One region of the Sinomonas sp. B1-1 genome, then DNA from elsewhere that is predicted to be linked to it. Evidence: predicted binding sites of a transcription regulator. Region 1 holds the regulator's gene; the other holds the start of a gene.

The links. The regulator Rex, encoded in region 1, represses fermentation and respiration genes when NADH is low (regulators of the CRP and FNR family bind a similar motif). The targets are predictions, from matches to a motif close to CTTGTGAANNNNTTCACAAG.
Region 2: ACQ5BE_RS02765 (glyceraldehyde-3-phosphate dehydrogenase) is a predicted target of Rex. The motif match lies at 6,744-6,763, and genes of this name have one in related genera.

The regions. Positions count from the first base shown of each region.
Region 1 is NZ_JBCHVF010000012.1:32,053-46,993, reverse strand. Features, by position in the region: gene ACQ5BE_RS15510 (LacI family DNA-binding transcriptional regulator) at 115-1,137, opposite strand; gene ACQ5BE_RS15505 (sugar porter family MFS transporter) at 1,272-2,720, shown strand; gene ACQ5BE_RS15500 (LacI family DNA-binding transcriptional regulator) at 2,811-3,830, opposite strand; gene gdhA (NADP-specific glutamate dehydrogenase) at 3,962-5,302, shown strand; gene ACQ5BE_RS15490 (3-deoxy-7-phosphoheptulonate synthase) at 5,558-6,703, shown strand; gene ACQ5BE_RS15485 (helix-turn-helix domain-containing protein) at 6,714-6,923, shown strand; gene ACQ5BE_RS15480 (30S ribosomal protein bS22) at 7,038-7,136, shown strand; gene ACQ5BE_RS15475 (HAD family hydrolase) at 7,312-8,121, opposite strand; gene ACQ5BE_RS15470 (glutaredoxin family protein) at 8,176-8,430, shown strand; gene ACQ5BE_RS15465 (redox-sensing transcriptional repressor Rex) at 8,583-9,326, shown strand; gene ACQ5BE_RS15460 (hypothetical protein) at 9,453-10,121, opposite strand; gene ACQ5BE_RS15455 (hypothetical protein) at 10,126-10,971, opposite strand; gene ACQ5BE_RS15450 (hypothetical protein) at 11,065-11,799, opposite strand; gene ACQ5BE_RS15445 (YceI family protein) at 11,921-12,469, opposite strand; gene ACQ5BE_RS15440 (histidine phosphatase family protein) at 12,678-13,346, shown strand; gene ACQ5BE_RS15435 (TlpA family protein disulfide reductase) at 13,367-14,002, shown strand; gene ACQ5BE_RS15430 (cytochrome c biogenesis CcdA family protein) at 14,004-14,753, shown strand; gene resB (cytochrome c biogenesis protein ResB) at 14,753-14,941, shown strand, end outside.
Region 2 is NZ_JBCHVF010000001.1:584,677-599,617, reverse strand. Features, by position in the region: gene gndA (NADP-dependent phosphogluconate dehydrogenase) at 1-1,305, shown strand, start outside; gene epsC (serine O-acetyltransferase EpsC) at 1,473-2,051, opposite strand; gene cysK (cysteine synthase A) at 2,095-3,030, opposite strand; gene msrA (peptide-methionine (S)-S-oxide reductase MsrA) at 3,122-3,646, opposite strand; gene ACQ5BE_RS02785 (Nif3-like dinuclear metal center hexameric protein) at 3,752-4,645, shown strand; gene ACQ5BE_RS02780 (zinc ribbon domain-containing protein) at 4,717-5,451, shown strand; gene ACQ5BE_RS02775 (YaaA family protein) at 5,462-6,226, opposite strand; RNA gene rnpB (RNase P RNA component class A) at 6,292-6,689, shown strand; gene ACQ5BE_RS02765 (glyceraldehyde-3-phosphate dehydrogenase) at 6,963-8,408, shown strand; gene ACQ5BE_RS02760 (hypothetical protein) at 8,461-8,661, shown strand; gene def (peptide deformylase) at 8,757-9,425, opposite strand; tRNA gene ACQ5BE_RS02750 (tRNA-His) at 9,513-9,585, opposite strand; gene orn (oligoribonuclease) at 9,703-10,329, opposite strand; gene mptB (polyprenol phosphomannose-dependent alpha 1,6 mannosyltransferase MptB) at 10,540-12,027, shown strand; tRNA gene ACQ5BE_RS02735 (tRNA-Arg) at 12,130-12,202, opposite strand; gene ACQ5BE_RS02730 (single-stranded DNA-binding protein) at 12,411-12,992, shown strand; gene ettA (energy-dependent translational throttle protein EttA) at 13,077-14,759, shown strand; gene ACQ5BE_RS02720 (acyl-CoA thioesterase) at 14,829-14,941, opposite strand, start outside.

The sequences.
Region 1 (14,941 bases):
GAAGGGCGGTGACGGCGGCGTCGGCTCTCGGGATGTGACTCCCAGGAGGTGACCTTCAGGAGGTGACCTTCAGGAGGCGACTCGCAGGAGGTGACCCCCAGACGGGGGCGGGGGTCAGCTGCGGGCGGGGGCACCGGTCGAGGCGCGGAGGACGAGGTGCGGCTCGGAGCGCCTCTCCATGGCGGGGGCCTCGGGCTGGGCGAGCCGTTGGAGCGCTGCCTCGCCCGCGGCCTTCCCCAGCTCCCGGGCGTGGAGGTCCACGGACGTGAGGTCGATCCCGTGGAGGCGGGCCAGCCGCGAGTTGTCGTAGCCGATGAGGGACAGGTCCTGTGGGACCCGGAGCCCGAGCGCGTAGGCCGCTTCGCGGACGCCCAGCGCGAGTTCGTCGTTGTGCGCGAAGACGGCGGTGGGGCGCTCGGGTGCGGCGAGGAGGGCGTGGGCTGCGCGTTCGGCGGCCTCCTGGGTGTAGTCCTGCGCTTGCACGACCCGGGGCTCGAGCCCGGCGGCGACCATGAGGCGCTCGTACGTCCTGCGGCGCTCGAGGTGCCCTTCGTGCGGCGGCCCCGCCATGTGCGCGATGCGCCTATGGCCGAGGCCGAGGAGGTGCGACACTGCGGCGGATGCGCCGGCACGGTCATCGGAGTAGATGCTGTCGACGCCAGAGACCAGCCGGGCGACGTTGACCACCGGGACCGTCTGCGTGAGCTCGCGGACGTAGGCATCCGGATCGGTCAGGGTCGCCGCAATCAGGACGCCGATACGGGCCTCGATGAGCGAGTCCGCCGCCGCGCGTCCGGATCCGCTGGGGCTGTCCGTCACGCCGAGGATCAGGCGATGCCCGCCGTCGCTGAGGGCCTCGCTGACGCCGGCGAAGATGTCCGCGTAGACCTCGTTGTGCAGGTCCAGGAGGTAGAGCCCGACGGCGGAGGCCCGCTTGCTCGCGAGGCCGGCGGCGAGGACATTCTGGCGGTAGCCGAGCCGCCGGGCGGCCTCGAGGATCGCGTCCCGCGTCTCAGGACTCACCCCGGGGGCGCCGCGGAACGCGAAGGACACGAGGGTCCGGGACACCCCGACGGCGCGTGCGACGTCCTCCTGGGTCACGGGACGCCGGCGTCCGGATGCGGCGGGAAAGCTCACGCGGCCATCCTCGCATGCGTTCGGTGAGGAGTTTGGCATTTTGTCTTTACATACTGCCTTTCGCGCGTTAGCGTTGGATGTGATCCAGCGCACCAGCGCAAGTCCCAGACCTCGGTCACGACGAAGGAGTCATGATGGCAACATCGCAACGGATCGCCCCGGCCGAAGCGCCCGGCACGCTCCCGGCCCTCACGGCCGGGCCCCACAGCAAGAGGCTCGGCGTCGTCGCGATGGTCGCGACGTTCGGCGGCCTGCTGTTCGGCTACGACACCGGCGTGATCAACGGGGCGCTGCGCCCGATGACCGAGGAGCTGGGGCTGACCCCGCTCACCGAGGGCATCGTGACGAGCTCGCTGCTCTTCGGCGCCGCTGCCGGGGCGATGGCGGGCGGACGCCTCTCCGACGCGTGGGGACGCCGGAAGACCATCCTCCTGCTGGCCGTCATGTTCCTCACGGGTGCCCTGGCCTGCGTCTTCGCCCCGAACTTCGGGGTCATGGTCCTGGGCCGCGTGATCCTGGGACTCGCCGTCGGCGGCGCGTCCACGGTCGTCCCCGTGTTCCTCGCCGAGCTTGCCCCCTACGAGATCCGGGGCTCCCTCGCCGGCCGCAACGAGCTCATGATCGTGATCGGCCAGCTCGCCGCATTCGCCGTCAACGCCGTGATCGGCAACCTCTGGGGCGAGTACGGCGGAGTGTGGCGCGTCATGCTTGCCGTCGCCGCGCTTCCCGCCGTCGCGCTGTTCGTCGGCATGCTGCGCGTGCCCGAGTCTCCGCGCTGGCTCCTCTCGAAGGGCCGGGCTGCTGACGCCCTCGAAGTCCTGATGACGGTGCGTTCCCCCGAGCGGGCCGTGGCGGAGATGGCCGACGTGAAGCACCTCGCCGACGAGGAGAAGGTCTCCCGGAGCAGCGGCTGGGGCGCCCTGAAGAACAAGTGGATCCTGCGGATCGTGCTCGTCGGGATCGGCCTGGGCGTGGCCCAGCAGCTCACCGGCATCAACTCGATCATGTACTACGGCCAGTCCGTGCTCGTCGAGGCCGGCTTCAGCTCCAGCGCCGCGCTGATCGCCAACATCGCCCCCGGCGTCATCGCCGTGGTGGGAGGTGTCATTGCCCTGCGCAACATGCAGACCATGAACCGCCGGACCACGCTGCTCATCGGCTTCGCCCTCACGACCGTCTGCCACTTCCTCATCGGCGCGGCCTCCATCCTGCTGCCTGTCGGCAACGCCGCCCGCCCGTTCGTGATCCTGTTCCTCGTGGTCGCGTTCGTCGGCTCGATGCAGACGTTCCTGAACATCGCCGTGTGGGTCATGCTCTCGGAGATCTTCCCGCTGCACATCCGCGGCTTCGCGATCGGAGTCTCCGTGTTCTGCCTCTGGATCGCCAACGCGTTCCTCGGCCTGTTCTTCCCGAGCCTCGTCGCCGCCGTCGGGATCACCGGGACCTTCTTCCTGTTCGGCGTCGTCGGCATCGCTGCCTTGGTCTTCATCTACACCCAGGTTCCCGAGACGCGGGGGCGCACCCTCGAGGCCCTCGAGGAGGACGTCACGACCGGCGCCATCTACCTCGTCCACAAGAAGTAGCGACGGCGTCCAGGCCCCGCTCCCGCACGCGCGGGAGCGGGGCCCCTGGCGTGCATGCTGTGTCAGGTGCGCCGGGTCTGGTGAGGCGCGTCAGGGGGCCAGCGCTGGCCCGGAGCTGGCCCTGGGCTCAAGCCGGGGCTTGATGTCGACGTCGGGCGGGGGCGCCTGGCCGTCGAGCAGCGCGGAGAGGCGGTCCCACGCCTGCTCGCCGAGCTGCGTCTGGGGGACCGACGCCGTGGTGAGGGCCGGCGACGTGTAGCGCGCGAAGGCGATGTCGTCGAAGCCGGTGACGGAGAGCTGCTCCGGGACTGCAACCCCGGCCTCGTGCAGCGCGCCGAGCAGGCCCATGGCCACGACGTCGTTGAAGCACACCGCAGCGGTCACGCCCGAGCGGAGCACCTCGTCCCGCACGGAGTAGCCGTCCTCGAACATCGCCCCGCAGGGGATCACCACGACCTCGGTCCCCGCTGCTTCGGGGAGGGGATGGCCGAGGCCCTCGCGGCGGGCACGGTCCCCGGCGCTCGCGCTCGGTCCCGCGACGTAGGCGATGCGCCGGTGGCCCAGCTGGGCGAGGTGGGCGACCATGGCGCGGATGCCCGAGGCGTAGTCGACGGCGAGCACGGGCACGCCGGGGATCCCCGTGGTCCGGTTGACGAGGACGACCGGTGCAAGATCGGGCAGGAGTTCCTCAAGCTGCGCGCCGTCCATGCGAGGCGCGACGAGCACGAGACCGTCGCACCGGCGTCGTGCCTCACGCGCGAGGATCACCTCCTCGGCGGGGTTCTCCACCGAGTCCGCGACGAGGACCCGGTAGCCCTCGCGGGCGGCGGCGCGCGAGAGGCCGCGCAGTGTCTCCTGGAACATGGGGTTCGCGAGGTCCGGCACCACGATCGCCACGGTCTGCGTGCGCCCGATGGCGAGGCTGCGCGCCACCGTGCTGGGGGAGTAGCTGAGCTTCGCCGCGGCGGCGCGGACGCGTTCCCCGATCGCCGGGTCCACCGTCGAGAGCCCGTTCATCACCCGGGACACGGTGGCCCGGGAGACGCCGGCCTCCGCGGCAACATGTGCGATCGTGGCGCGGCCGGAAGCACGGGTGCTCGTGCGGGCCATGGAACCTCCGTCGGTGGGCTCCGCCCAGCTTAGCAACCGGGTTGCGGCCTGTGACTTGACCGTTTCGTTTCTGGAATACTTGCGGTGCCCGTGGGGTATACCGGGCATCGCACCGACAACGAAGGGTCACCATGCACGCGAAGCTGCTTGCCGCCCGGGACCAGGTTCTGGCCCGCAACCCAGGGGAGGTCGAGTTCCACCAGGCCGTGGACGAGGTCTTCGAGAGCCTCGGCCCAGTGATGGACCGGCACCCGGAGTTCGTTGAGGCGGCAGTGCTCGAGCGGCTCTGCGAGCCGGAGCGGCAGATCATCTTCCGCGTGCCGTGGACCGACGACTCGGGCAAGGTCCAGATCAACCGCGGCTTCCGCGTCGAGTACAACTCCGCCCTCGGTCCCTACAAGGGCGGCCTCCGGTTCCACCCCTCGGTGTACCTCGGCATCGTCAAGTTCCTCGGCTTCGAGCAGATCTTCAAGAACGCCCTCACCGGCATGCCGATCGGCGGCGGCAAGGGCGGCTCCGACTTCGATCCCCGGGGGCGGTCCGACGCGGAGGTCATGCGGTTCTGCCAGTCCTTCATGACGGAGCTCTACCGCCACATCGGCGAGTACACGGACGTGCCCGCTGGGGACATCGGCGTGGGCGGTCGCGAGATCGGCTACCTGTTCGGCCAGTACAAGCGGATCACCAACCGCTACGAGTCCGGCGTGCTCACGGGCAAGGGGCTCTCCTGGGGCGGATCCCTCGTCCGCCCCGAGGCGACCGGCTACGGCACCGTGCTGTTCGCGAACGAGATGGCCAAGACCCGCGGGCGCAGCATCGAGGGCCGCCGCGTCGTCGTGTCCGGATCCGGCAACGTCGCGATCTACGCCATCGCGAAGGCCCAGCAGCTCGGAGCGCAGGTCGTGGCCTGCTCGGACTCGTCCGGCTATGTGGTGGACGAGGACGGAATCGACCTCGACCTCCTCCGGCAGATCAAGGAGGTCGAACGGGGGCGGCTCAAGGACTATGCCCTCCGCCGCGGCTCGGCCGTGGCCTATGTGGAGGGAGGGAGCGTCTGGGACGTCGACGCCGAGGTGGCGCTTCCCTGCGCGACCCAGAACGAGCTCGGCGAGGCTGCCGCAGTCCGTCTCGTCAAGGCCGGGGTGAAGGTCGTGGCCGAGGGAGCGAACATGCCGTCCACGCCCGAGGCGGTGGCGGTGTTCCAGAAGGCCGGCGTCCTGTTCGGCCCCGGGAAGGCCGCGAACGCCGGCGGGGTCGCGACGTCGGGCCTCGAGATGCAGCAGAACGCGAGCCGCGACTCGTGGACCTTCGAGCACACCGAGGAGCGCCTCAGCGAGATCATGGTCGGCATCCATGACCGCTGCGCCGCGACGGCCGAGGAATACGGGCAGCCCGGGAACTACGTGCTGGGCGCCAACATCGCCGGCTTCGTCAAGGTGGCCAAGGCGATGCTCGCCCAGGGCCTCATCTGACGGCCTCATCTGGCGCACGGGTCTCCTGTCCACCATGCGGGCGCACGTTTGCACTGCGGACGCGGCGCCCGCTATGGTGAGCGCATGATCAAGCGTTGGTATGCGTATTTTGCGTTGGCTCTGGAGGGCCAAGCGTAGGATTTCGCGTACCGACTCCAGAGCCAACAGGGCAGGGACCTCACGGTCCTTGCCCTTTGCCATTCCAGCGGCAGGCTCTGGTCCTTCGGGGCCTGTCACAGACGAGGACAGGACCCCATGAACCCGCTCACCGCAACAGCAGCCCCGGCAGCCGGCGTCGCCTCCTCGACGACCAACAACCTCCGCGTCGCCGAGTTCACCCCGCTCCCCACCCCGGGTGAGCTCCTGGCCGAGCTCCCGCTCGCCGGGGAGGCGCAGCGCACCGTGGCCCGCGGACGCGACGAGGTGAGGGCCATCATGGATGGCCTCGATGACCGCCTCCTGGTGATCGTGGGCCCCTGCTCCATCCACGACCCCGAGGCGGGCCTCGACTACGCACGGCGACTCGCCGCCGTCGCCCGCGACCTGCGCGAGGACATCCTCGTCGTCATGCGGACCTACTTCGAGAAGCCGCGGACCACGGTGGGCTGGAAGGGCCTCATCAACGACCCGCACCTCGACGGCAGCCACGACATCGCGGCCGGGCTCCGTGCCGCCCGGGAGTTCCTCCTCGGCGTGCTCGAGCTGGGCCTGCCCACCGCGACGGAGTTCCTCGAGCCCATCAGCCCGCAGTACACCGCAGACGCCATCGTGTGGGGCGCGGTCGGCGCCCGCACCACCGAGAGCCAGATCCACCGCCAGCTCGTCTCCGGCCTGTCCATGCCGGTCGGCTTCAAGAACGGGACCGACGGCGGCCTCCAGGTGGCGATCGACGCGTGCGGCGCCGCCTCCGCGCCTCAGGCGTTCCTGGGGATCGACGACGCCGGCCGCGCGTCGCTCGTCTCGACGGCCGGCAACGCCGACACCCACGTGATCCTCCGCGGGGGATCCGACGGCCCGAACTACTCGGCCGACCAGGTCCTGGCCGCCTCCACGGCGATGGCCGGCAAGGGCCTGAACCCCCGACTCATCGTGGACGCGAGCCACGCCAACAGCGGCAAGGACCACCACCGCCAGGCCGAGGTGGCCCTCGAGATCGGCGCCCAGCTTGCGAACGGGGGCGACGCGGCCGAGGCCGTGGCCGGCGTCATGCTCGAGAGCTTCCTCGTCGGCGGAGCCCAGGCGCTCGACGTCGTCGAGCCTGCGGCTGGCCGCACACAGCTGGTCTACGGCCAGAGCGTGACCGACAAGTGCATGGAGTGGGACGTCACCGGGGAGGTCCTGGAGCGGCTCGCGGAAGCTGCCCGGACACGCCGCGTTCACAGGAGCCACTCCAGCCACTAAAGTAATTTGCATGACTGCGATGGATTTCTCTTCCTCGCGTTTCCTCACCGTCGCTGAGGTCGCCGAGATGATGCGCGTGTCCAAGATGACGGTGTACCGGCTGGTCCACTCGGGGGAGATGCCGGCGGTGAGGTTCGGGCGGTCCTATCGGGTTCCCGAAGCGGCCGTCGAGCAGTACCTGAAGAACGCTGTGGTCGACGGCCGGAGCGAGACCGCCTGACGGGTACGGTATTCTGTTCAGGAACGTTTAACGTCACGTCACCAGCAGTTGGTTGAAGCCGCCCTGTGCGCGCGTCCGGCCAGCAGCCGGGACAACTACTGTAAGGAACTTTACGTGGGTTCGGTTATCAAGAAGCGCCGCAAGCGCATGGCCAAGAAGAAGCACCGCAAGCTGCTCCGCAAGACTCGTCACCAGCGCCGCAACAAGAAGTAGCCGCGCCGCCCCCGCCCGGGGGTGTCAGTGACACGAGGCCCGTCCCCGACCGGGGCGGGCCTCGTTGCGTCCCCGCCGAGGTCACCCCGTGTGCCGCCGAGGTCACCGCGTGTGGCGCCGAGGTCACCGCGTGTGGCGCCGAGGTCACCCCGTTCCCCGCGGCGCGTACGCTGCGCTACTTGCGCAGCCGAGCGTAGCCGCGCCAGAGGCCGTACGCGGCCCCTCCGACGGTGGCGAGCTTGAGCCCGAGGGTGGCGGCCTGCCGTCCCGAGCGGAAGTCGTAGATGGGCCAGTTGCGCGCATGGGCGTGCATGCGCAGCCGCGTGTCGGGATTGATCGCCACAGGATGCCCCACCATGGTCAGCAGCGGGATGTCGTTGTGCGAGTCGGAGTACGCCCAGCAGCTCCGCAGGTCGAGCCCCTCCCGCTCGGCGAGCTCGGCGACGGCCTCGGCCTTGGCGGACCCGTGCAGGATCTCGCCCACCAGCCGGCCCGTGTACGCTCCGCCCTCGATTTCGCCCACCGTTCCCAGCGCCCCGGTCAGGCCGAGCCGCTCCGCGATGACCGAGGCCACCTCGATCGGTGTGGCGGTGACGAGCCAGACCCGCCGGCCGATGCGGAGGTGCTGCTCGGCCAGGGCCTTCGTGCCGGGCCAGATGCGGGACTCGATGAACTCGTCGTACACCTCGTGCCCGAGGCTCCTGACGTCGTCGCTGAGGATCCCCGCGGCGAGGGACAGCGCCGAGGCCTGGATGGAGTGGATGTCCTTCAGGCTCTCGCCGCGGAAGATGAAGGCCGCCTGCTTCCACGCGAAGCCCAGGGCGTCGCGGAACGTGAAGGCCCCCCGCTCGTACATCTTGCGTCCCACGTGGAAGAGGCTCGCGCCCCGCATGAGGGTGTTGTCGACGTCGAAGAACGCCGCCTCCCCCGGCCGGTGGGGCTGTGCTGCGCGCACGCCGGCAGCCGTCTTCCTCTCCAAGGGCATGGTCCGAGTCTAGCGACGGGCCCCGCAGCGCGGCGGCGCGCTACCGTTGGTCGCATGCGCACGCCCGAGATCGTCCTCGTCACGAAGCACCAATGCCATCTCTGCGACGACGCGCGCGACGTCGTCACCCGCGTCGCCTCCGAGGCGGGGCTTGCCTGGGAGGAGCGCAGCATCGACGACGACGCCGCCCTCCACGACCGCTTCGCGGAGGAGGTTCCCGTGGTCCTCGTGGACGGGACCCAGCGCGACTTCTGGCGCATCGACGAGGCCCGCCTGCGCCGCATCGTGGAGGCCGCGCGGGCCGCGTGACGGGCTTGCCCTGCAGGCCTCAGGGGCGCTGCGGGCCGCGTGGGCTTTTGGCCGAGCCCTCGCGGCGGTTCTAGAGTGGATGGGGCCGCCGAAGCGGCCGCGTGTGAGGGAAGATTCCGCGCGAGGGAATCGCGAGGGAATGAGGTGTGCAGGTGGCAGGACGGGCCCGGACGGGGAACGAGGGGCCTGCCGCTGCGCCCGACGGGAAGAGGCTCCCGCCTGCGGTGGTCGCCCGCCTCACCGTGTACCTGCGAGCCCTCAACACCTTCATCGCGGACGGCACCGAGCGAGTGTCCTCCGACGCCCTCGCCGACGCCTCCGGGGTGAGCTCGGCGACCCTCCGCAAGGACCTCTCCCAGCTGGGCTCCTACGGCACGCGGGGCGTCGGCTACGAGGTGGGGAACCTCGAGGAGCACATCTCGGCCGCTCTCGGCCTCACGCGCCACTGGCGGGTCGCGATCGTCGGCGCGGGCAACCTGGGTCGCGCGCTGGCCCGCTACGGCGGGTTCGGAACCCGGGGGTTCGACGTTGTGGCGCTGCTGGACACCGATCCTCAGATCATCGGCAACGAGGTCGGCTGGCTGCGGGTCTCCGACGCCGCCAACCTCGAGGCGATCTTCGACCGGACCCGCACGAACATGGCGGTGCTCGCGCTGCCGGCGTCGGTCGCGCAGACGGTGTGCGACCGCGTCGTCGCCGCCGGCGTCCGCAGCATCCTCAGCTTCGCCCCGACCATCCTGCAGGTTCCTGAGGGCGTGACCCTGCGGAAGGTGGACATGGCCACCGAGCTCCAGATCCTCGCCTACCACGCTCAGCGCGGGGAGTCGGGCGGGGAGAGCGGCCTGCCTGCACCGGCGCACGACGACGATGCCCACCCGAGCGGGGAATCCGCCTGACCACGGAGCACGATCTGGGCGCAGCCCGAAGAGCCCGCCCAGAGAACGCACGACGGCGGCACGCGCCTGGGGTGCCGGGCCCCGGCTGAGGCGTGGGCCGGCGTCGTGCGCTGGTGAGGCGGCAGGTCAGCGGAGGTATCCGCCCCCGAGCTTGGCGGCGCGCCGGGCTGCGACATAGCGGCTGGAGGACGGCAGCCACGAGACGACGACCGCTGCGAGGAAGAGGGCAACGGTCGCGAAGGAGACAGCGTAGGCCCCCGCCGGGAGGGGGAACATGAGCTGGGCGGGAAGGCCGAGGGCGGCCATGAGGGCGAAGGAGCCGACGGTGCTGAGCAGCGAGAGGCCGGCCCACACGGTGAGCAGGATGCGCACCCAGTTCATTCCGGCGCGCAGCCCCAGACCGAGCAGCACGGCGATGCCCGCACCGATGATCCCCGAGACCCACGCCATCGGCGTCATCATCGACGTGAACTGCTGCATGAAGCCCGGCGGGACGTTGCGGCCGCTCTGGGCAGCGGCCATCGCGATGCTGTCCCGCATGTACGCCTCGGCCCACTCGATGATGAAGGGGATGCTCAGGAGCGGCAGGACCCCGTACGCCACCATGAGCCAGAACGCTACGGTCAGGCTGACCGGCCGCTGCAGGCCGACCACGGGCATGCCCGGGAAGGTACCGCTCGGGAGCTGGCTCGGCCACGGTCCTTGGTACGAGCCCTGCGGGGGCATCGGCTGGTAGGCCGGAGGCTGGGGCTGCTGGCCTGAGGAGGGGTACGGGTTCCCGTGGGGCTGGGTCATGGCGTCACTGTCCGTAGGGGTTTCCGAGGGAGGGGCCCTTGGGCCCCGAGTACGGGTTGGCGAACTGGTTCTGCGCGGCGAGGAACGCCGTCACCGGCGACCGGAAGAGGGCCACGATTGCCGCGACCGCGAGCGCGATCGTCACGAGGGCGAACAGGCCTCCCGAGAAGACGCTGCCGATGGTGAGGCACAGGAAGATGGTGCCGGTGGTGCGCGCCCAGCGTCTCCCCTTCGGGAGGAAGATCCCGCAGACGACCAGCACGGCGGCGTTGACGACCACGCACGCGAGGGCGAACCAGACGAATCCGCTGATGAACTGGCGGAACTGCGCGAAGGACATGCCCGACGACGACCCGCTCGCCTGGTCGTACAGCTCCCGAAGCGCGTCGGCCGGGATCGCCAGAGCCACGATGGTGGCGATCACGGCGATCACGAGCTCCGCCGCCGCCGTTGCGAACATGAGCACGGACGCCGACCGGACGGCAGACCGCTGCTGCTCTGGGGACGGGGCGCCGAAAGCTGCCATGGTGCCGTAGGGCGGAGGATACGCGGGCTGACTGTACTGGCCTTGGCCGTACTGGGGCTGGCTGTACTGGCCTTGGCCGTACCGGGGCGGCTGCTGCCCGTACTGGGGTTGGCCGTACTGGGGCGGCTGCCCGTACTGGGGTTGGCCGTACTGGGGCGGCTGCTGGCCCTCGTGCCCGGGAGCGTATTGACCGTAGCGGGGCGCGGGCCGGCCGGCTGTGCCCGGGCCCTGCTCGGGCGGATTGCCCGAGGGCTGTCCACCGGAGTCGCCAGTCTCCCGGCGCTCCGGCTGCTCGCTTCCGGGCGGGACGGAGGGCGTGCTCATGAGGGTCCAATCATCGAAGGACCGACGGGAACGGATGCGCGCCCCCGCCGCGTTGACCACAGCCTACCTTCTGGCCGCTGGCGCATCCGCGACTCAGGCGTGCCTCGCCACTCCGTCGAACCAGGCCCGCGAATTGGGCACCCACATGAGGACTGCGGCGGTGACCGAGACGAGCGCCCCGAACCAGTTGGGGCCGCCGTTGCCGCCGGAAGCCATGATCGCAAGGATCAGGTTCAGGGCGGCGACGCCGGACAGGGCAAGGCGGGCCCACTGCCTGCCCTCCTTCATCTTCATCGCGAGGATGACCTGCGCCGCTGCGAGCACGAGCCCGATGAGCACCAGGACGAGCAGGAGGGCCCCGAACGCGCCCGCCAGCGCGAGGGCCGCGAGCCCTGCGAGGATGCCGAAGAGGCCGAAGACCACGCCGAGCGCTCCGCCGATGAGCCAGATCCAGTAGGACACCTTGAGCTCTGTCGGCAGCCCGTTGGTCGTGAAGATGCCCGAGAGGCCCCCGACCGGCATGACGTCCTGCACGCTGCGCGGGGCGTCCGTCGGCATTTCGAAGCGGAACCCTCCCGGCTGTTGGCCCCCGGGCTGCTGCGCGTACCCCGGCTGCTCGTATCCCGGAGCTCCCCCGTACGGGCCGGTCCCGGGCGGCGGCGGAGGAGGAGGGTTCTGGCCGTAGGGGTTCGGGCCCTGCGGGTTCTGGCCGTAGGGGTTCGGGCCCTGCGGGTTCTGACCTTGTGGGTTCGGCCCCTGGGGATTCGGGCTGTGCGGGTCCTGGCCCTCGGGGCTCTCGGAGGCCGGCTGCTCATACGGGGTGCTCATGGCGGTCACTGTATCCCCGCGTGGACATGCGTACTAGAGGCCGTCGCCCACATGGAAAGGCCCCGCCCCCTCAGCGGGAGCGGGGCCGGTCGTCTCGGCCCGGAGGCCGGGACGGAAGGGGTCACGCCTGGGCGGCGACGAACGCGAGGTCGAGGGAGATGACGACCTTGTCGGAGACCAGGACACCGCCGGTCTCGAGCACAGCGTTCCAGGTCAGGCCGAACTCCTTGCGGGAGATGGTCGTCTCGCCCGAGACGCCGGCGCGCGTGTTGCCGAACGGGTCCACCGCCACGCCGTTGAACTCGGTCTCGATGGTGACCTGCTTGGTGGTGCCCTTGATCGTGAGGTCGCCGGTCACGTCGAACTCGTCGCCGTTCGCCTCGATCGAGGTCGCAGTGAAGGTGATCTCGGGGAACTGCTCGACGTCGAAGAAGTCGGGGCCCTTGACGTGGGCGTCGCGGTTGGCGTCGCCGGAGTCGAACGAGGCGGTCTTGATGGAGGCGGTGGCCTTGGTCTCGGCGAGCGAGTGCCCGACCTCGACCGTCGCCGTCGCGTCCGCGAACCGGCCGCGGACCTTGCTGATGCCCGCGTGGCGGACGGTGAAGCCGATCTCGCTGTGCGAGGCGTCGAGGTTCCAGGTTCCAGTGGTCAGGCCGTGGGGCAGCGTCACGGGGCTCATCTCCTTGAAGGTTGATTGAAGCGTCAACTAAACGATGCATCCATCAAAGCATGCATTTGCATATAAGCACAAGGGGTGTGATGCGGTTCATGCAGGGAACTCTCGGGTAGGCGTGATAGTTCTACCTCTCGTAGAACTGGCTGCGCGGGCCGAGCCTGCGATTTCGCTGCCGCCCGCAACCTTTGAGAAACTGGATGTCATGCCCACCTCCACCGTCCATCTTCTGCGCCACGGCGAGGTTCACAACCCCGCCCGGGTGCTCTATGGCCGACTGCCGGACTTCCACCTGTCCGCGCTCGGCCGGGAGATGGCCGAGTGCCTCGCCGAGCACTTCGCGCGGCAGGCGCACGACGGCGCGCGGTTCGTCCTGCTCGCGGCGTCGCCCCTGACCCGTGCCCAGGAGACGGCGGCGCCCACCGCGGCCGCGCTCGGACTCGAGGTGGAGACGGAGCCGCGCATCATCGAGGCCGAGAACCACTTCGAGGGCCTGCGGGTCACCAAGGGCGAGCTCCTGCGGCCGCGGCACTGGCGCTACCTCGTCAACCCGCTCCGGCCCTCCTGGGGCGAACCCTACGAGGAGCAGGCAGCCCGCGTGCTCGAGGCCGTCGCGGACGCGGCGCGCGTCGCCGTCGAACGCGGGGGCGACGGCGCCGAGGCGATCCTCGTCGCGCACCAGCTGCCCATCTGGGCCGCCCGGCTGAAGGCCGAGGGCCGCCGGCTCGCCCATGATCCCCGCCGCCGCGAGTGCACCCTGACCTCGGTCACGTCCCTCGACATCGACGCGGACACCGGCGCCGTCATCCGCGTCCGCTACTCCGAACCCGCCGCCCGGCTCCTCCCCGGAGCCGCCTCGACTCCAGGTGCATGATGCGCGGAAGAACTAAGAGCATGACCCAGCAGACCCCCGTCCCCGGCAAGTCGAACGGCCTCTCGCGCCGGCGGATCCTCTCCGCCGCAGGAGCGGCGACCGCGCTCGGGCTCGCGGCTGTGCTCTCGGGCTGCGCCGCGGACGACCCGCTGGCCTCTCAGGCCCGCGCGGGAGACAACAAGAACTACGTGGCGGGCGACGGCTCGGTGACCGAGTACGCGAAGGAGACGCGCAAGCCGCCCGTCGCGTTCACCGGGACCCTGTACGACGGCACCAAGGTGAACTCCGCCGACTTCGCGGGGAAGGTCACGGTCCTGAACTTCTGGTTCGCAGCCTGCGCGCCGTGCCGCGTCGAGGCCCCCGAACTCAGGGACCTCCACACCGAGTTCGCCGCTCAGGGCGTCGCCTTCTACGGGGTGAACCTCCGCGACGAGCAGGGCACCGCGCAGGCCTTCGAGCAGAACTTCGGCATCACCTACCCGAGCTTCAACGACAAGGACGGCCAGGTCCTCCTCGCGCTCTCCGGCATGGTCCCCCCGGGCGCCGTCCCCACCACCCTCGTGCTCGACAAGCAGGGACGCGTGGCCTCGCGCGTGCTGGGGCAGCTCGAGAAGGGCACGCTCAAGGCCCTCATCACGTCCGCGGTGGGCGAGTAGCGTGGGCGGCGTCTTCAGCGACACCGTCCTCAACGGCTCCCTCCTGCTCGCGCTTCCGGTGGCACTCATTGCGGGGCTCGTCTCGTTCCTCTCCCCGTGCGTCCTCCCGCTCGTGCCCGGGTACCTCGGCTATGTGACCGGCCTGACCGGCGTCGACCTCGCGAAGCAGCGCCGCGGGCGCATGGTCGCGGGCATCGGCCTGTTCGTGCTCGGCTTCACGGCGGTCTTCGTCGCCACGGGCGCCGTCTTCGGCCAGCTCGGATCGTGGCTCGCGATCTCCTCGGGCTGGCTCACGCGGGTGCTGGGCATCGTCGTCGTGATCATGGGCATCGTCTTCATGGGCGGCCTCGGGATCTTCCAGCGCGAGGCCCGCGTCCACGCCCGGCCCCCGGCGGGGCTCTGGGGCGCGCCGCTGCTCGGCATCACGTTCGGCCTGGGCTGGGTGCCGTGCATCGGGCCGACCCTCGCAGCCGTGCAGCTGCTCGCGTTCTCCGACGGGGCGAGCGCCTACAAGGGCGCGCTGCTGACGTTCGTCTACTGCCTCGGACTGGGTGTGCCCTTCCTGCTCATCGCTCTCGGCATCCGCCGAGGCCTCGGAGCTATGGCCTTCTTCAAGAAGCACCGCCGCGCGCTGCAGGCGACCGGCGGCGGGCTGCTGATCCTGGTCGGAGTCCTCATGGTCTCCGGCGTGTGGAGCCACTGGATCAGCCAGCTGCAGATCTGGATCGGAACCGTGGAGCTGCCCGTTTGATGACCGAGACAAAGACCAAGACCCCCAAGGGCGCGAAGAGCCGCGGGAAGCAGTCGCGGCGCGACGACGTGGCGCTGCCGGCCCTCGGTGTCATCGGCATGCTCCGGTGGGCGTGGACGCAGCTGACGAGCATGAAGACCGCGCTCTTCCTGCTGCTCCTCCTCGCGGTCGCCGCCGTTCCGGGCTCC
Region 2 (14,941 bases), on a different contig from region 1:
CACGGCGACGAGGGCGACTTCGTGCGCACGGAGACCCTCCAGGAACTGGTCGACTCGCTTGAGAAGCCGCGCCGCGTCCTGATCATGGTCAAGGCCGGCGCGCCGGTCGACGCCGTCGTGGACCAGCTTGTCCCGCTCCTCGAGGAGGGCGACATCGTCATCGACGCCGGCAACTCGCACTACGCCGACACGCGCCGTCGCGAGGCCGCACTCGCCGAGAAGGGCCTCCACTTCGTGGGCGTCGGTGTCTCCGGTGGCGAGGAGGGCGCGCTCAACGGACCGTCGATCATGCCCGGCGGCTCCAAGAAGTCCTACGAGGCCCTTGGCCCCATGCTCGAGAAGATCTCGGCCAAGGCCGACGGCGAGCCGTGCTGCGCGTGGGTCGGCACGGACGGCGCTGGCCACTTCGTGAAGATGGTCCACAACGGCATCGAGTACGCGGACATGCAGGTCATCGGCGAGGCATACGACCTGCTGCGCAGCGCGGCAGGCATCGAGCCCGCGGAGCAGGCGGAGATCTTCGCGGAGTGGAACAAGGGCGAGCTGTCCTCCTTCCTGATCGAGATCACTGCTGAGGTCCTGGCGCACGTCGATGCGAAGACGGGCAAGCCGTTCGTCGACGTCGTCGTCGACGCCGCCGGCCAGAAGGGCACCGGCCGCTGGACCGTGCAGTCCGCGCTGGACCTCGGCTCCCCGGTCTCCGGCATCGCAGAATCCGTGTTCGCCCGTGGCATCTCGTCCCAGGCTGAGCAGCGGGCCATCGCCCAGGAGACCCTCGCCGGCCACGAGGCCAGCGCCGAGGTTCCCGACGGGTTCGTCGAAGACGTCCGTCAGGCGCTCTACGCCTCCAAGCTCGTCTCCTACGCCCAGGGCCTGGACATGCTCGGCAGCGCCGCGACGGAGTACGGCTGGGACCTCAGGCTCGACGAGATCGCCTCGCTCTGGCGTGCCGGCTGCATCATCCGCGCCGCTCTCCTGAAGGACATCACGGCCGCCTACAAGGGGGACAGCAAGCCCGCCAACCTGCTGTTCGCCCCGGCCTTCGCCGAGTCCATCGCCGCGGCCGTCCCCGCCTGGCGCCGCGTGGTGGCCACCGCGGTCCAGCTCGGCATCCCCGTGCCGGTCTTCTCGTCCTCGCTCGCGTACTACGACGCCCTCCGCCGCAAGCGACTCCCCGCTGCCGTCATCCAGGGCCAGCGCGACCTCTTCGGAGCCCACACCTACCAGCGCGTGGACACCGAGGGGACATTCCACACCCTCTGGGGCGAGGACCGCTCGGAGATCTCGGCAGTCGACACCCACTGAGCCGGCCGCGCACGCCCGAAGGGCGCCCCTGCCGCTGGCAGGGGCGCCCTTCTCGCTGCTGCACCCGCAGCGCACGACGGCGCCGCGCGCCTGGGGTGGCGGGCGGCGCCGTCGTGCGCGCTCCGGGACTGAGGCGGCCAGACCGTGAGACGGCCAGACCGTGCCGCTCAGATGTAGTAGTACTCCGCGGGGTCCACGGCCGGCGTGGTCTCCTTGGCGGCGTCGCGGTGGCGCCACGTGGCCGGCACGCCTGTCACGATCGAGTTCGGCGGAGCGTCCTTGACCACCACGGCGTTGGCGCCCACGGCGCTTCCGGCCCCGATGGTGATCGGGCCGAGCACCTTCGCCCCGGCGCCGATCGTCACGCCGTCGCCGATGGTGGGGTGCCGCTTGACCTTGGCGAGGGACCGGCCGCCGAGAGTCACTCCGTGGTAGAGGAACACGTCGTCGCCGATCTCCGCTGTCTCGCCGATCACGACGCCCATCCCGTGGTCGATGAAGAACCGTCGCCCGATCGTCGCCCCGGGGTGGATCTCGATGCCGGTGAGGAACCTCCCGGCCTGGGAGATGAGGCGCGCGGCGAAGCGCAGGTCCTCGCGCTGCCACATGGCGTGCGTGAGGCGGTGGATCCAGATCGCATGCAGGCCGGAGTACGCGAGGAAGTTCTCCACGTTGCCCCGGGCCGCGGGGTCATGCGCTGCTGCCGCCGCCAGGTCCTCCCGGAGCCGTGCAACGGTGCGTTTGATCAGAGACACAGATTTCCTTCTGCCGTGGCCGGAGCCGGCGCTCCTAGCCCCGGATGTCGTCGTACAGGACCGTGGAGATGTACCGCTCGCCGAAGTCGCACACGACGGCGACAATGAGCTTGCCCTTGTTCTCCGGCCGCTTCGCGAGTTCGAGCGCTCCCCAGACGATCGCGCCTGAGGAGATACCGCCGAGGATGCCCTCCTGGGCGGCCAGCGCGCGGGCGGTGGACACCGAGTCCTCCAGGGTGGCGTCGAGCACCTCATCGTACACGTTGGTGTCGAGGATCTCGGGCACGAAGTTCGCGCCGAGGCCCTGGATCTTGTGCGGACCCGCGGGGCCGCCGTTGAGGATCGCGGAGTCCTTGGGCTCGACGGCGACGATCTGCACGCCCGGCTTGCGCTCCTTGAGGACCTGGCCGACGCCGGTGATGGTGCCGCCGGTGCCGATGCCGCTGACGAAGATGTCCACTTCTCCGTCCGTGTCCTTCCAGATCTCCTCCGCAGTCGTGGCACGGTGGACGGCGGGGTTGGCCGGGTTGGCGAACTGCTGGGCCCAGATGGAGTTCTCGGTGTTCGCCACGATCTCCTGGGCCTTCTCGACAGCTCCGCGCATGCCGTCCGAGCCCGGTGTGAGGACGATCTCGGCCCCGTAGGCCCGCAGGAGGACGCGGCGCTCGGTCGACATGGTCTCCGGCATCGTCAGGATGACCTTGTAGCCCCGGGCGGCGCCGACGAGGGCCAGCGCGATGCCCGTGTTGCCGGAGGTGCCTTCCACGATCGTCCCGCCCGGCTTGAGCGCGCCGGCCTTCTCGGCGGCCTCGACGATCGCGACGCCGATGCGGTCCTTGACGCTGTTGGCGGGGTTGTAGAACTCGAGCTTGACGGCGACCTGGGCCTCGAGGCCCTCCGTCAGCCGGTTCAGGCGGACCAGCGGGGTGTTGCCGACCAGCTGCGTGACGTCGTCATAGATGCGTGCCATGAGTCCTTTGCTTCCTGAAGAATGTGGGCGTGACAAGGAGGCCGGGGGGCCCGACTGCGGCTTCAGCCTAGTCAGCCGCCTCCGGGCCCGGCTAGGCAATGAGCCATGCCGAGTAATATTTGCGGGCCTTGGCGAGCTTGGGATTGATGATCACGTGGCAGTACCCGGCGTCCGGGTTCTTCGCGTAGTAGTCCTGGTGGAACTCCTCCGCAGGGTAGAAGGTGCTCGCGCGGGCCACCTCGGTGACGATCGGCGCGTTCCAGAGCCCCTGGTTCCGTTCGATCGCCGTCTCGAAGAGCGCCCGCTCCTCTTCTGTGAGGTAGAACATCGACGAGCGGTACTGCGTCCCCACGTCGTAGCCCTGGCGGTTGAGGGTGGTGGGATCGTGGAGCGCGAAGAACATGTCGAGGACGACGTCCTGCGGGATCACTTCCTCGTCGAACGTCACCGCGACGACCTCGGCGTGCCCGGTCATGCCGCTGCAGACGCTGTAGTAGTCCGGATCCGGGAAGTGGCCCCCGATGTAGCCGGAGACGACGGAGCTGACACCCTTGGTCTTCTGGTAGACCGCATCGAGGCACCAGAAGCAGCCTCCGCCCAGAATGAAGGTCTTCATGCTGCCTACAATGTCCGCAGCCCGCGGAAGATTCCCGAGAGAGGACCGCCCCTCGTGTCAGAGCAGACCGGCCCAGACCCCCAGACCGAGAAGGACCCGTCAGCAATGCAGGACGAGGAGGCCCGTGAAAGCCATCGGAATGCGCCCGAGGGGGCGTCCGGGCCATCTCTGGCGGACGTGCTCGTGGCCGTCGAGGAACTGTGGCCCGAGTCTCTCTCGGAGGAGTGGGACGCCGTCGGCCTCGTCACGGGTCGCCCGTCCCAGCCCGTGCGCAGGATCCTGTTCTCGGTCGACCCCGTGCTCGAGGTGATCGAAGAGGCCGCGGCCTGGGAGGCGGACCTCGTCATCGCCCACCACCCGCTCCTGCTGCGCGGGGTCACGAGCGTCGCCGCGAACACGCCCAAGGGACGCGCCGTCCACCGCCTCATCGAGTCGGGCATCGCGCTGCTGACGGTGCACACCAACGGCGACTCGGCCGTCGGCGGAGTCTCGGACGTGCTTGCCGACGCCCTCGGGCTCGACCCGGTCGAACCCCTCACCAAGGCCGCGAACGGCCTCCCCGAAGAAGGGATCGGGCGGGTCGGGGACCTCCCGGAGATCACGAGCCTGGGCGACCTCGCGGGACGGCTCTTCGGCGTCCTGCCCGCGGTCGCGGGGGGTGTGCGGGTCTCGGGAGACCGCGATGGCCTCGTGCGCCGCGTGGCGGTCTGCGGCGGCGCTGGAGACAGCCTGTTCGACGCGGTGCGCGAGTCAGGGGCGGACGTCTACGTCACCGCCGACCTGCGCCATCATCCGGCCTCCGAGGCCCGTGAGTCCTCCGCCGACGGACGCCCCTACCTCGTGGACGTCAGCCACTTCGCGAGCGAGTGGCTATGGCTCCCCGCTGCGGCGGCCGCGCTCGACAACGTGCTCAAGGACCAGGGCCACACCGTGGACATCCGCGTCTCCACCATCAACACCGACCCGTGGGACTTCATCCTGACCCCGAGCGAAGGATAGAGTCGCAGGCCACACAGGCGCTGCGCGGCAGCGCCGTCGAGAGCGCTCCGGCGCGACCGAGGAGGAACACGATGCCCAAGGCTCCCGCCGCCGAACAGCTCAGGCTCTTGGACCTGGCCGCCCTCGACGCGAAGCTCCATTCCCTGGACGTGCGGCGCCGCGCCCTCGAGTCCGATCCGCGCCTCGGGCCTGCGAAGACGGCCCTCGAGCAGGCTGCGGAGGCGGCGCGGTCGGCGGATGCCCTCGTGGCCGGCGCCGAGGCAGAGCTCGCTGCCGTCGAGGCGAAGGTCGCGGAGGTGTCCACCAGGATCGCCCGCGACGAGTCGCGCCTGTACGCGGGCGGCCTCTCGAAGGACCTCGAGGCCCTCCAGAAGGACATCGCCGGCCTCAGCGCTCGGCAGAGCGACCTCGAGGACACCGAGCTCGAGGTTCTGGAGAAGCTCGACGAGCTCCGCGCGGCCCAGGGCGAAGCCGCGGAGGCCCTCGGGCATGCGCAGGCGTCGAGCCAGGACCTGCGGGACGAGCTCGACGAGCAGCTCGGAGCCATCGCCCAGGAGCGCTCCGCAGTGGCACAGCAGCGCTCTGACTTCGCCAGCGGGATCGACGCCGGGCTCCTGGACGTCTACGAGAAGACCCTTGCCAAGCGCGGCGTGGGCGCGGCCAGGCTGTTCCATGGGACGTCCGAGGGCTCCGGCATGGCGCTGAGCCCCGGGGACCTGGCCGCCATCCGCTCTGCAGCCGAAGACGAGATCGTCTTCTGCCCGGACTCGGGGTGCATCCTCGTCCGCTCGCCGGAGTGGAGCTAGGGCGGAAGGATCAGTCCCGCAGGATGAGGGCGAGGGAGCTGGGCTTCCGCGCCGTCGCCGGGACCAGCTCGGCCTCCCAGCCTTCGCGGGCGACGGCGAGCAGCGCCTCGGGCGTGGCCGGCGCGGTCCCGCGGCGCCTGAGCAGGTGGCGGACGAACTCCCCCCGGTGGTGCTTGGCGAAGTGGCTCACCACGCTGCGCTTCCCATCGCGCTCGCGGAAGACATCGACGCTCACCGTTGACGCGGGCGGGGGAGCGTAGGCCGCGGCGTAGGTGCTCGACCGGCAGTCGACGACAAGCCCGTCCCCCGCCCGAGTGGCCAGCACCTCTGCAAGCCGCGGCTTCCAGAACGCGGCGAGGCGGCCCAGCCCCGGCAGTGCGGTAGACATCGACAGCCGGTACGCGGGAACGGCGTCGGCGAAGCCCACCGCCCCCCACAGTGCCGACACCACGACGATCCACGCGTCGGCACGTCGACGCTGGGCCGGGGTGAGGGAGCGGTACCCCAAGGCCTCGTACAGGACCCCCGAGTACACGAGGTGCGCCGGCGCCGCCGGTTCGGTCAGGAGCCGGAGGTTCCGCTCGACGTCGTGCGCGAGCGAGGCACCCACGCCGAGGGCTTCGAGCGCGTCGTGGCGGCCGCTCACCTCCGTGAGCGCCTCGATGACCTCCTTCCGCGCCACCTCGAGCGCGGGGAAGCTCAGCGCGGAGAGGTCGACGGCGGGACCCGGCGGCGCGGGCGTCTTGCCCTCGGAGGGCGGAAGGAGGATGAGCACCCGCCGAATCCTACCGTCGCTGCCGTCAGAGGCAGGCCAGTGCAGCTAGACTTGACGGTCGAGGACAGGTCGGCCGGGCGACCGCGGGGCGGCTCCATCGGGGCCGCCGCGAGGAAAGTCCGGGCTCCACAGGGCAGGGTGGTGGGTAACGCCCACTCGGGGCAACCCGCAGGCCAGTGCCACAGAAAGCAGACCGCCACCGTCGCCGTGCCGCAGGCGCAGCGACGGCGGTAAGGGTGAAACGGTGGTGTAAGAGACCACCAGCTCCCCGGGTGACCGGGGAGGCTCGGTAAACCCCACCCGGAGCAAGGCCAGACAGGGCGCGTGACCAGGGCTGCCCGCCCGAGCGCCCGGGTAGGCCGCTCGAGGCCGCCGGCAACGGCGGTCCTAGATGGATGGTCGCCTCCCGCGCCAGGGCAACCCGGCGCGGAGACAGAACCCGGCTCACAGGCCGGCCTGTCCTCACTCTTCACAGGATCCTGACTCTCGCAGGATCCTGCAGCCCCGAAAGCGAGAGCCTGTGAGTGACTTCACAGGCGCCCGGGCGGCGCCCCCCGATCCCCCCACGTACACTGGAAAGCGAACGTAGAAGTTCTCGAGCCGGGCTCTGCGATCGCAGGCCTGGCTTTTCCATGACCTCAGGCCACCCTGCCCGGGGGCATGCGCACGAGGGAGTGCGCGAACAGAGAAAGGCATCTGTGTGAGCACAACGACGGAATCCGCACTCGGCACCTGGATCGGACGCGAAGCGGCAGCTGAGGAGATGATCCCGATCATCGGGCGGCTGTACCGCCAGAACAACGTGGTCACCTCGGTCCACGGCCGGAGCCTCATCAACCAGTCCGTGGTCGGACTGCTCAAGGCGCACCGCTGGGCCCGCCAGATCGACAGCGAGGAGCTCAGCCTCGAAGAGACGCTTCCCATCCTCAAGGCGCTCGACTCCCTGGAGCTCGGCGCGGCCTCGATCGACCTCGCCCGCCTCAACGAGAAGTTCCGCGCCGAGGGCCAGACCCTCGGGCTCGAGGAGTTCCTCCGCGCTGAACTCGCCGAGATCGTCGGCAAGCGCGGCGCCGACCCGCGCACCAGCACCGACGTCGTGCTCTACGGCTTCGGCCGCATCGGCCGCCTCGTGGCCCGTATCCTCATCGAGCACGCCGGCGGCGGCCACGGCCTCCGCCTCCGGGCCATCGTGGTCCGCAAGGGTTCCGACAAGGACCTCGTCAAGCGTGCGAGCCTCCTGCGCCGCGACTCGGTGCACGGTGCGTTCGAGGGGACGATCACGGTCGACGAGGAGAACAACACCATCCTCGCCAACGGCACGCTCATCCAGGTCATCTACTCGGACAGCCCCGCCTCGGTGGACTACACCCAGTACGGCATCGACAACGCCATTGTGGTGGACAACACCGGCCGGTGGCGTGACGAGGAGGGCCTGTCCCAGCACCTGCAGAGCAAGGGCGTGGCCCGGGTGCTCCTCACTGCGCCGGGCAAGGGCTCGCTGCCGAACATCGTCCACGGCATCAACCACGGCGCGATCTCGGCCGAGGACAAGATCGTCACCGCGGCCTCCTGCACCACGAACGCGATCACCCCGGTGCTCAAGGCCGTCAACGACAAGTACGGTGTCGTGCACGGCCACGTCGAGACGGTCCACTCGTTCACGAACGACCAGAACCTCATCGACAACTTCCACAAGGGCAACCGCCGCGGCCGTGCCGCCGGCCTCAACATGGTGATCACCGAGACCGGCGCTGCGAAGGCCGTCGCGAAGGCGCTCCCCGAGCTCGCCGGCAAGCTCACGGGCAACGCGATCCGCGTCCCCACCCCCGATGTGTCGATGGCCGTGCTCAACCTCAACCTCGAGCACGAGGCGACCAAGGACGAGGTCAACGCCTACCTCCGCGAGATGTCCCTGCACTCGGACCTGCGCAAGCAGATCGACTACATCGACTCGCCCGAGGTCGTCTCCACCGACTTCGTCGGCTCCCGCCGCGCCGGCATTGTCGACGGCCTCGCCACGATCTCGACCGGCAAGAACCTCGTCCTGTACGTCTGGTACGACAACGAGTTCGGCTACTCCTGCCAGGTGGTCCGCGTCCTCGAGGAGATGGCGGGCGTGAACGCGCCTTCCTTTCCCGTCCAGCCCGTGACGGACGACGCGGTGTTGGCAACAACTCGGTAGCAATCGGCACGGTCTCTGGCTTCTCCGCCCGCCGCGGGGGCAAGATGCACCTATGGAAGCAACGGAGCATGAGAGCACGCTCGAGCACGCGCTCGACGTCGCCAGAGCCAACGCCAAGCAGGCCAGACTGCTCGTGGACCACGCCAAGGCACGCCTCGCGTCCGGGGAAGTCACCCCGGAACGCGTCGCCCAGCTGGAGGAACTCCAGCGGGTGGCGGATGAGGACCTCCAGCGCGTGATCCGCGAGCAGTAGGGGCCCCGCCACCGAAAGGCCCCAGGCCACGCACGACGACGAAGGGCGCCGCACACTGGTGCGGCGCCCTTCGTCGTGTTCAGGCAGGCGGCGAATCAGACGTGGGTGTGCCCAGCCTCCGCAGGGCCTTCATGGCTGTGCTCGTGCCCGTGCTCGTGCTCGTCGTCCTGTTCGTGCGCGTGGTCGTGGTCGTCATGGCCGAACGGGTCGGGGTCGACGCCGGGCATCCACGTGAGCCCGGGGACTCCCCAGCCGTGCTTGCGCGCGGCACGACGGGCCTTCTTCGCGTACCGCTCGATGAGCCGATCCACGTACAGCTTGCCGTCGAGGTGGTCGTACTCGTGCTGCATGACTCGGGCGAACCAGCCGGTGGCGACGAACTCGACGGGCCGGCCGTCTCCGTCGAAGCCCTCGACCTTCGCCCACTCCGCCCGCTGGAGCGGGTATCCCTCGCCGGGGAAGGACAGGCAGCCCTCTTCGTCGTCCTCAGGGTCGGGGGCTGCGCCCGAGACCTTCCCGAGGGTGAGGCGTGGGTTCACGAGGACGCCGCGGGGCGGGACGCCGTCGTCGTTGGCGAACTTGTAGACGAAGATCCTCAGCCCGACCCCGATCTGGGGCGCTGCCAGGCCCACGCCGTGCGCGGCGTCGTTCGTCTCGTGCATGTCCTCGATGAGGGTCCGCAGCGCGTCGTCGAACTCGGTCACCTCGGCAGCCCGTCTGTGGAGCACGGGCTCGCCCCAGACGGTGATGGGATGGACGGTCACGCGGGACTCCTCTCTCGGAACGCACACGAGGCCGCCGGGACGGATCCCAGGCGGCCTCGTGGCTGACCGGCGAACCGGCCTCTTCGGGGTGAGTAACGGGGCTTGAACCCGCGACCTTCTGGACCACAACCAGACGCTCTGCCAACTGAGCTATACCCACCGTGGTGGCTTACGGGGCGTTGTGCCCCGCGAAAGCAACGAGAAATAGTCTACCTGCTGTTTGGAGTGGTCATGACCAAATCAGCACTCGCCGACGAACTTTTTTCGGCTGTGGAGGTCAGGCTGTGCCGGCTTGCGGCCGACCCGCGACGATGCGCTGGGCGATGGCCTGGGCGGCGGCGCTCTCCGGGCCGGGAGCGGGGACAAAGACGGCTTCCCGGTAGAAGCGGAGCTCATCGATCGAGTCCCGGATGTCGCCCAGAGCCCGGTGGTTGCCCGTCTTCGCGGGCGACTGGAAGTAGGCCCTCGGGTACCAGCGCCGGGCCAGTTCCTTGATCGTCGAGACATCTATGACGCGGTAGTGGAGGTGGTCGACCACCTGCGGCATGTCGCGGGCGAGGAAGAGCCGGTCGGTACCCACGGAGTTCCCGCCGAGCTGCGCCCTGTTGGGCTCGGGCACCCACGCCCGGATGTACTCCATCACCTTTGCCTCGGCCTCCTCGAGTGTCAGCCCGTGCGGCAGGGCGTCGATGAGCTTGGAGTCCGTGTGCATCCGGCGGACGAAGTCACTCATGCCCGCAAGCGCGGACTCCGTGGGCTTGATCACGACGTCGACGCCATCGCCGAGAATGTTCAGCTCCGAGTCCGTGACGAGCACGGCGACCTCGATGAGGGCATCGGCGACGGGATCAAGGCCCGTCATCTCGCAGTCGATCCAGACAATATGTTCATTGGTGATGGGCACCCGCCCAGACTACCGTCCGATGCCGCGGCAGCCCGCCGTCGTGCGCGGCCCCGATGCTACGATGAAACGGCCGCCGCGCCTGCGCGTGCGCAGGCCAACTGACCCGATGCGGGCTCCGGACCATGAGCCCACCTGTCGAAGAACGGACGCGCGATGTCTCTGCCCTCCCAGCCCCTCGCCCGATCGGGCATGGACGGTGAGGGCCCTGAGATGGCCGATCCGAAATGGCCGCTGCTGTCCGGTTTCGCGGGCTCCCTCGCCGTGATGATCGGGTCCTTCGGAGTCGGCTGGCTCGCTCCCGCGTCCGAGCTGCGCCGCTACACGCTCTTCATCTGGATGCGCACCGAGATCCTCGGCGTCGTGATCAGCATCGTGCTGCTGGCGTTCGGCGGGATGCTGCTCGTGCGCTCCTGGCTGAGGCTCGGGCAGTCGGTGAGGGTCTGGGGGAGCCGGGCGCGCAAGGCCACCCTCGCCGCCTTCGCACTCTGGGGCGCCCCGATGCTGTTCACGGTGCCGCTGTTCAGCCGCGACGTCTACTCCTACATCGGCCAGGGCCGCCTGATGCACGAGGGCCTCAACCCGTACGAGGTGGGCATCTCGGCCCTGTCGAACTACTACCAGCTCGGTGCCGACAAGATGTGGAGCGAGGCGCCGACGCCGTACGGGCAGCTGTACCTCTGGATCGAGCAGTTCGTCGTGTGGGTGACCAATGTGCAGCCCGAGGCGAGCGTGTTCCTGTTCCGGCTCGTCTCGCTCGTGGGCGTCGCCCTCGTGGCGGTGTACGTTCCGAAGCTCGCCTCACTGCACGGGATCAACCCGCACCGGGCCCTGTGGCTGACGGTCGCCAACCCCCTCTTCCTGACCAACTTCATCGCCGCGGTCCACAACGACGCCCTCATGGTGGGGCTTGCGGTGGCGGGCGTGTACTACGTCGCGGTCCACCGACCGCTCCTCGGCATCGTGCTCGTGACGCTTTCCGTCTCCGTCAAGCCCATCACCGCGCTGCTCCTGCCGTTCCTCGCGCTCATGTGGGCGGGCCGAAGAGCCTCCTGGCCGCGGAAGGTGCTCTATCTCCTGGTCACCGGGGCGCTCTCCCTGGGGCTCCTGTACGCCATGAGCCTGCCCAACGGGTTCGGCTTCGGCTGGATCAGCGGGCTCGCGGCCCCCGGCAGCGTGTCGATCTGGTACGCCCCAGTGGGGATGATCGGCATGATGGTCTCCACGCTCACCGCCTCAGTGGGGCTCGGGTGGCTCGACGTCGACCGTGCCGTGTTCAACCTCGGCAAGGTCGTGGCGCTGGGCATCGTCGCCTGGCAGCTCCTCCGCGGCACGCACGACCGCCTGGTGCGGCGCATGACCCTGGCATTCGCTGCCGTGGTGCTCCTGTCGCCCATGATCCAGGCGTGGTACATCGTGTGGCTCATCCCGTTCTTCGCGGTGACCGGCATCCGCGACGACTGGCAGGTGAAGACGCTGTACTTCATCGTCTCGTTCTTCATGATCTATGGGATCTCGGACCAGCTCGACGTCTTCCCCTACCTGCAGGAAGGCGACAACCAGCTGGCGCTGGCCATCGCGCGCAACACCGCGGCACTCATCGCGCTGCTCTTCGCGCTGTACCTCATCTTCGTCGACCCGAAGACGCGCAAGCTCTTCAGGCCCAGCGGTCGCTCCCTCCTCGCCCGCGTGTTCCCGTAGGATCCGGGGGCCTGCCTGGCTGCTCCGCGGTCCACACGCGGCCGTCGCCGCCGACGCAGACAGGAAGGGCCCGGCGCCTGACGGCGCCGGGCCCTTCGCGGGCGCCCCAGGAGGGAATCGAACCCCCGACCAAGAGATTAGAAGGCTCCTGCTCTATCCTCTGAGCTACTGGGGCCGGCTGTGAAAGTCTATCCCGGCAGCGCCCGCGGCAGCGCACCGCGCCCCGTGCCGCAGGCATCAGCAAGACCTCTTCTCCTCCACAGAAGCACGCCTCGGCGTGTCGTCCACATACGCGCCTCCGATCCTCGTGCTTCCGAATCCCCGCGGACAGGGTGGAGTCAGGCCTCCCAGCCGGGGACGGCCACGGATCGGAGGTCTTGGCTATGAGCAACACCGTCACGCTGCGAGGCTGGGTCGGCACCGACCCGACCAAGGGATTCACGAAGGCCAACACGTTCTACACCCGCTTCAGGCTCTCGGTGAGCGAGGGCCACTTCGACCGCGAGCGAGGCGCGTGGGTCGACACCCACACGAGCTGGTACACGGTCGTCTGCTTCGGTGCCTTCGCCCAGAACGTGGCGGAAAGCGTCCGGAAGGGACAGCGGGTCATCGTGATGGGGAAGATCCGGGTCGCGACCTGGCAGAGGGCAGATGGGACTTATTCGAAGGACGTCGACCTCATGGCCAGCTCGGTCGGGCACGACCTCGCCCTCGGCATTGCCGTCTGGAACCGGCGCCGCGATGAGCCGGCGGGGCGCACATCCTCCATCCCGCTGGCCCACATCGAGGGCGTCGGGCCGGTGGACCCGGCCACCGGGGAGCTTCCCGAGGTGCCGTTCGACCCTGACGAGCCGCCGTTCGGAGACGTCCCTGACTACGCGGAGCTCGAGGCCGGCGACGTTCCGGCCCTGGAAGACCGCCCGAGCGAGGAGCTAGGACCGGAACAGCGGCTGCTCTCGGCCTGAGCACCCGCTGGGGCGGAGGGGCCGCAGAGGCCTCCCGCCCCGGCGGATGTGTGATCGCCAGCCGCACCCACTAGATTTAAGGCCATGGCGGAATTCATCTACACCATGACCAAGGCCCGGAAGGCAGTGGGCGACAAGGTCATCCTCGACGACGTGAGCATGTCGTTCTTCCCCGGGGCCAAGATCGGCGTCGTGGGGCCGAACGGTGCCGGCAAGTCGACGATCCTCAAGATCATGGCCGGACTCGACACACCCTCGAACGGGGAGGCACGGCTTTCCCCGGGCTACTCGGTCGGCATCCTGCTCCAGGAGCCTCCTCTGAACGAGGAGAAGACGGTGCTCGGCAACGTGCAGGAAGGCGTGGGGGAGATCTACGCCAAGATCCAGCGCTTCAACGAGATCTCGGAAGAGATGGCGAACCCCGACGCGGACTACGACGCGCTCCTCGAGGAGATGGGCAAGCTCCAGGAAGCCATCGACGCCGCCGACGCCTGGGATCTCGACTCGCAGCTCGAGCAGGCAATGGACGCCCTGCGCTGCCCTCCGGGTGACGCCGACGTCCGGGTGCTCTCGGGTGGTGAGCGCCGCCGCGTGGCCCTCTGCAAGCTGCTCCTGCAGAAGCCCGACCTCCTGCTCCTCGATGAGCCCACCAACCACCTCGACGCGGAGAGCGTGCTCTGGCTCGAGCAGCACCTCTCGACCTACCCGGGCGCGGTTCTCGCCGTGACCCACGACCGCTACTTCCTCGACCACGTCGCAGAGTGGATCTGCGAGGTCGACCGTGGGCGCCTGTACCCGTACGAGGGCAATTACTCGACCTACCTTGAGAAGAAGCGCGCACGCCTCGAGGTGCAGGGCAAGAAGGATGCGAAGCTCGCCAAGCGGCTCGCGGAGGAACTGGACTGGGTGAGGTCGAACGCCAAGGGACGCCAGACCAAGTCGAAGGCCCGCCTCGCCCGGTACGAGGAGATGGCCGCGGAGGCCGAGCGCACGCGCAAGCTCGACTTCGAGGAGATCCAGATCCCGCCGGGCCCGCGCCTCGGCCAGCTCGTCGTGGAGGCGAAGGACCTCAAGAAGGGCTTCGGGGACCGCACGCTCATCGACGGGCTCTCCTTCTCCCTGCCGCGCAACGGCATCGTCGGCGTGATCGGGCCCAACGGCGTGGGCAAGACCACCCTGTTCAAGACCCTCGTCGGGCTCGAGCCGCTGGACGCGGGCGATCTCAAGATCGGCGACTCGGTCAAGATCTCCTACGTGGACCAGAGCCGCGGCGGCATCGACCCGAACAAGACCCTCTGGGAGGTCGTCTCCGATGGCCTCGACCACATCCAGGTCGGCCAGGTCGAGATGCCCTCGCGTGCCTACGTCTCCGCGTTCGGCTTCAAGGGGCCGGACCAGCAGAAGAAGGCCGGCGTGCTCTCCGGCGGTGAGCGCAACCGGCTCAACCTCGCGCTCACGCTCAAGCAGGGCGGCAACCTCCTGCTCCTCGACGAGCCGACCAACGACCTCGACGTCGAGACGCTCTCGAGCCTGGAGAACGCGCTCCTCGAGTTCCCGGGCTGCGCCGTGGTCGTGTCCCACGACCGCTGGTTCCTCGACCGCGTCGCGACGCACATCCTCGCGTACGAGGGGACTGAGGAGAACGAGGCCAACTGGTACTGGTTCGAGGGCAACTTCGAGTCGTACGAGCAGAACAAGGTCGAGCGTCTCGGTCCCGACGCCGCCAAGCCCCACCGGGTGACCCACCGCAAGCTCACGCGCGACTAGCGTCGCTCTGGCTGCCACGGCGGAAGGCCGGACTCCACGCGGAGCCGGCCTTCCGCCGTCGTGCGTGGGCTAGGCGGGTCCGTCGAGATAGGGCAGGCGGATCATCCCCTCCTGGGCGACGCTCGCGACATGCACGCCGCGGCGGTCGAAGATCTTCCCGGCACCGAGGCCCCGTGCGCCTT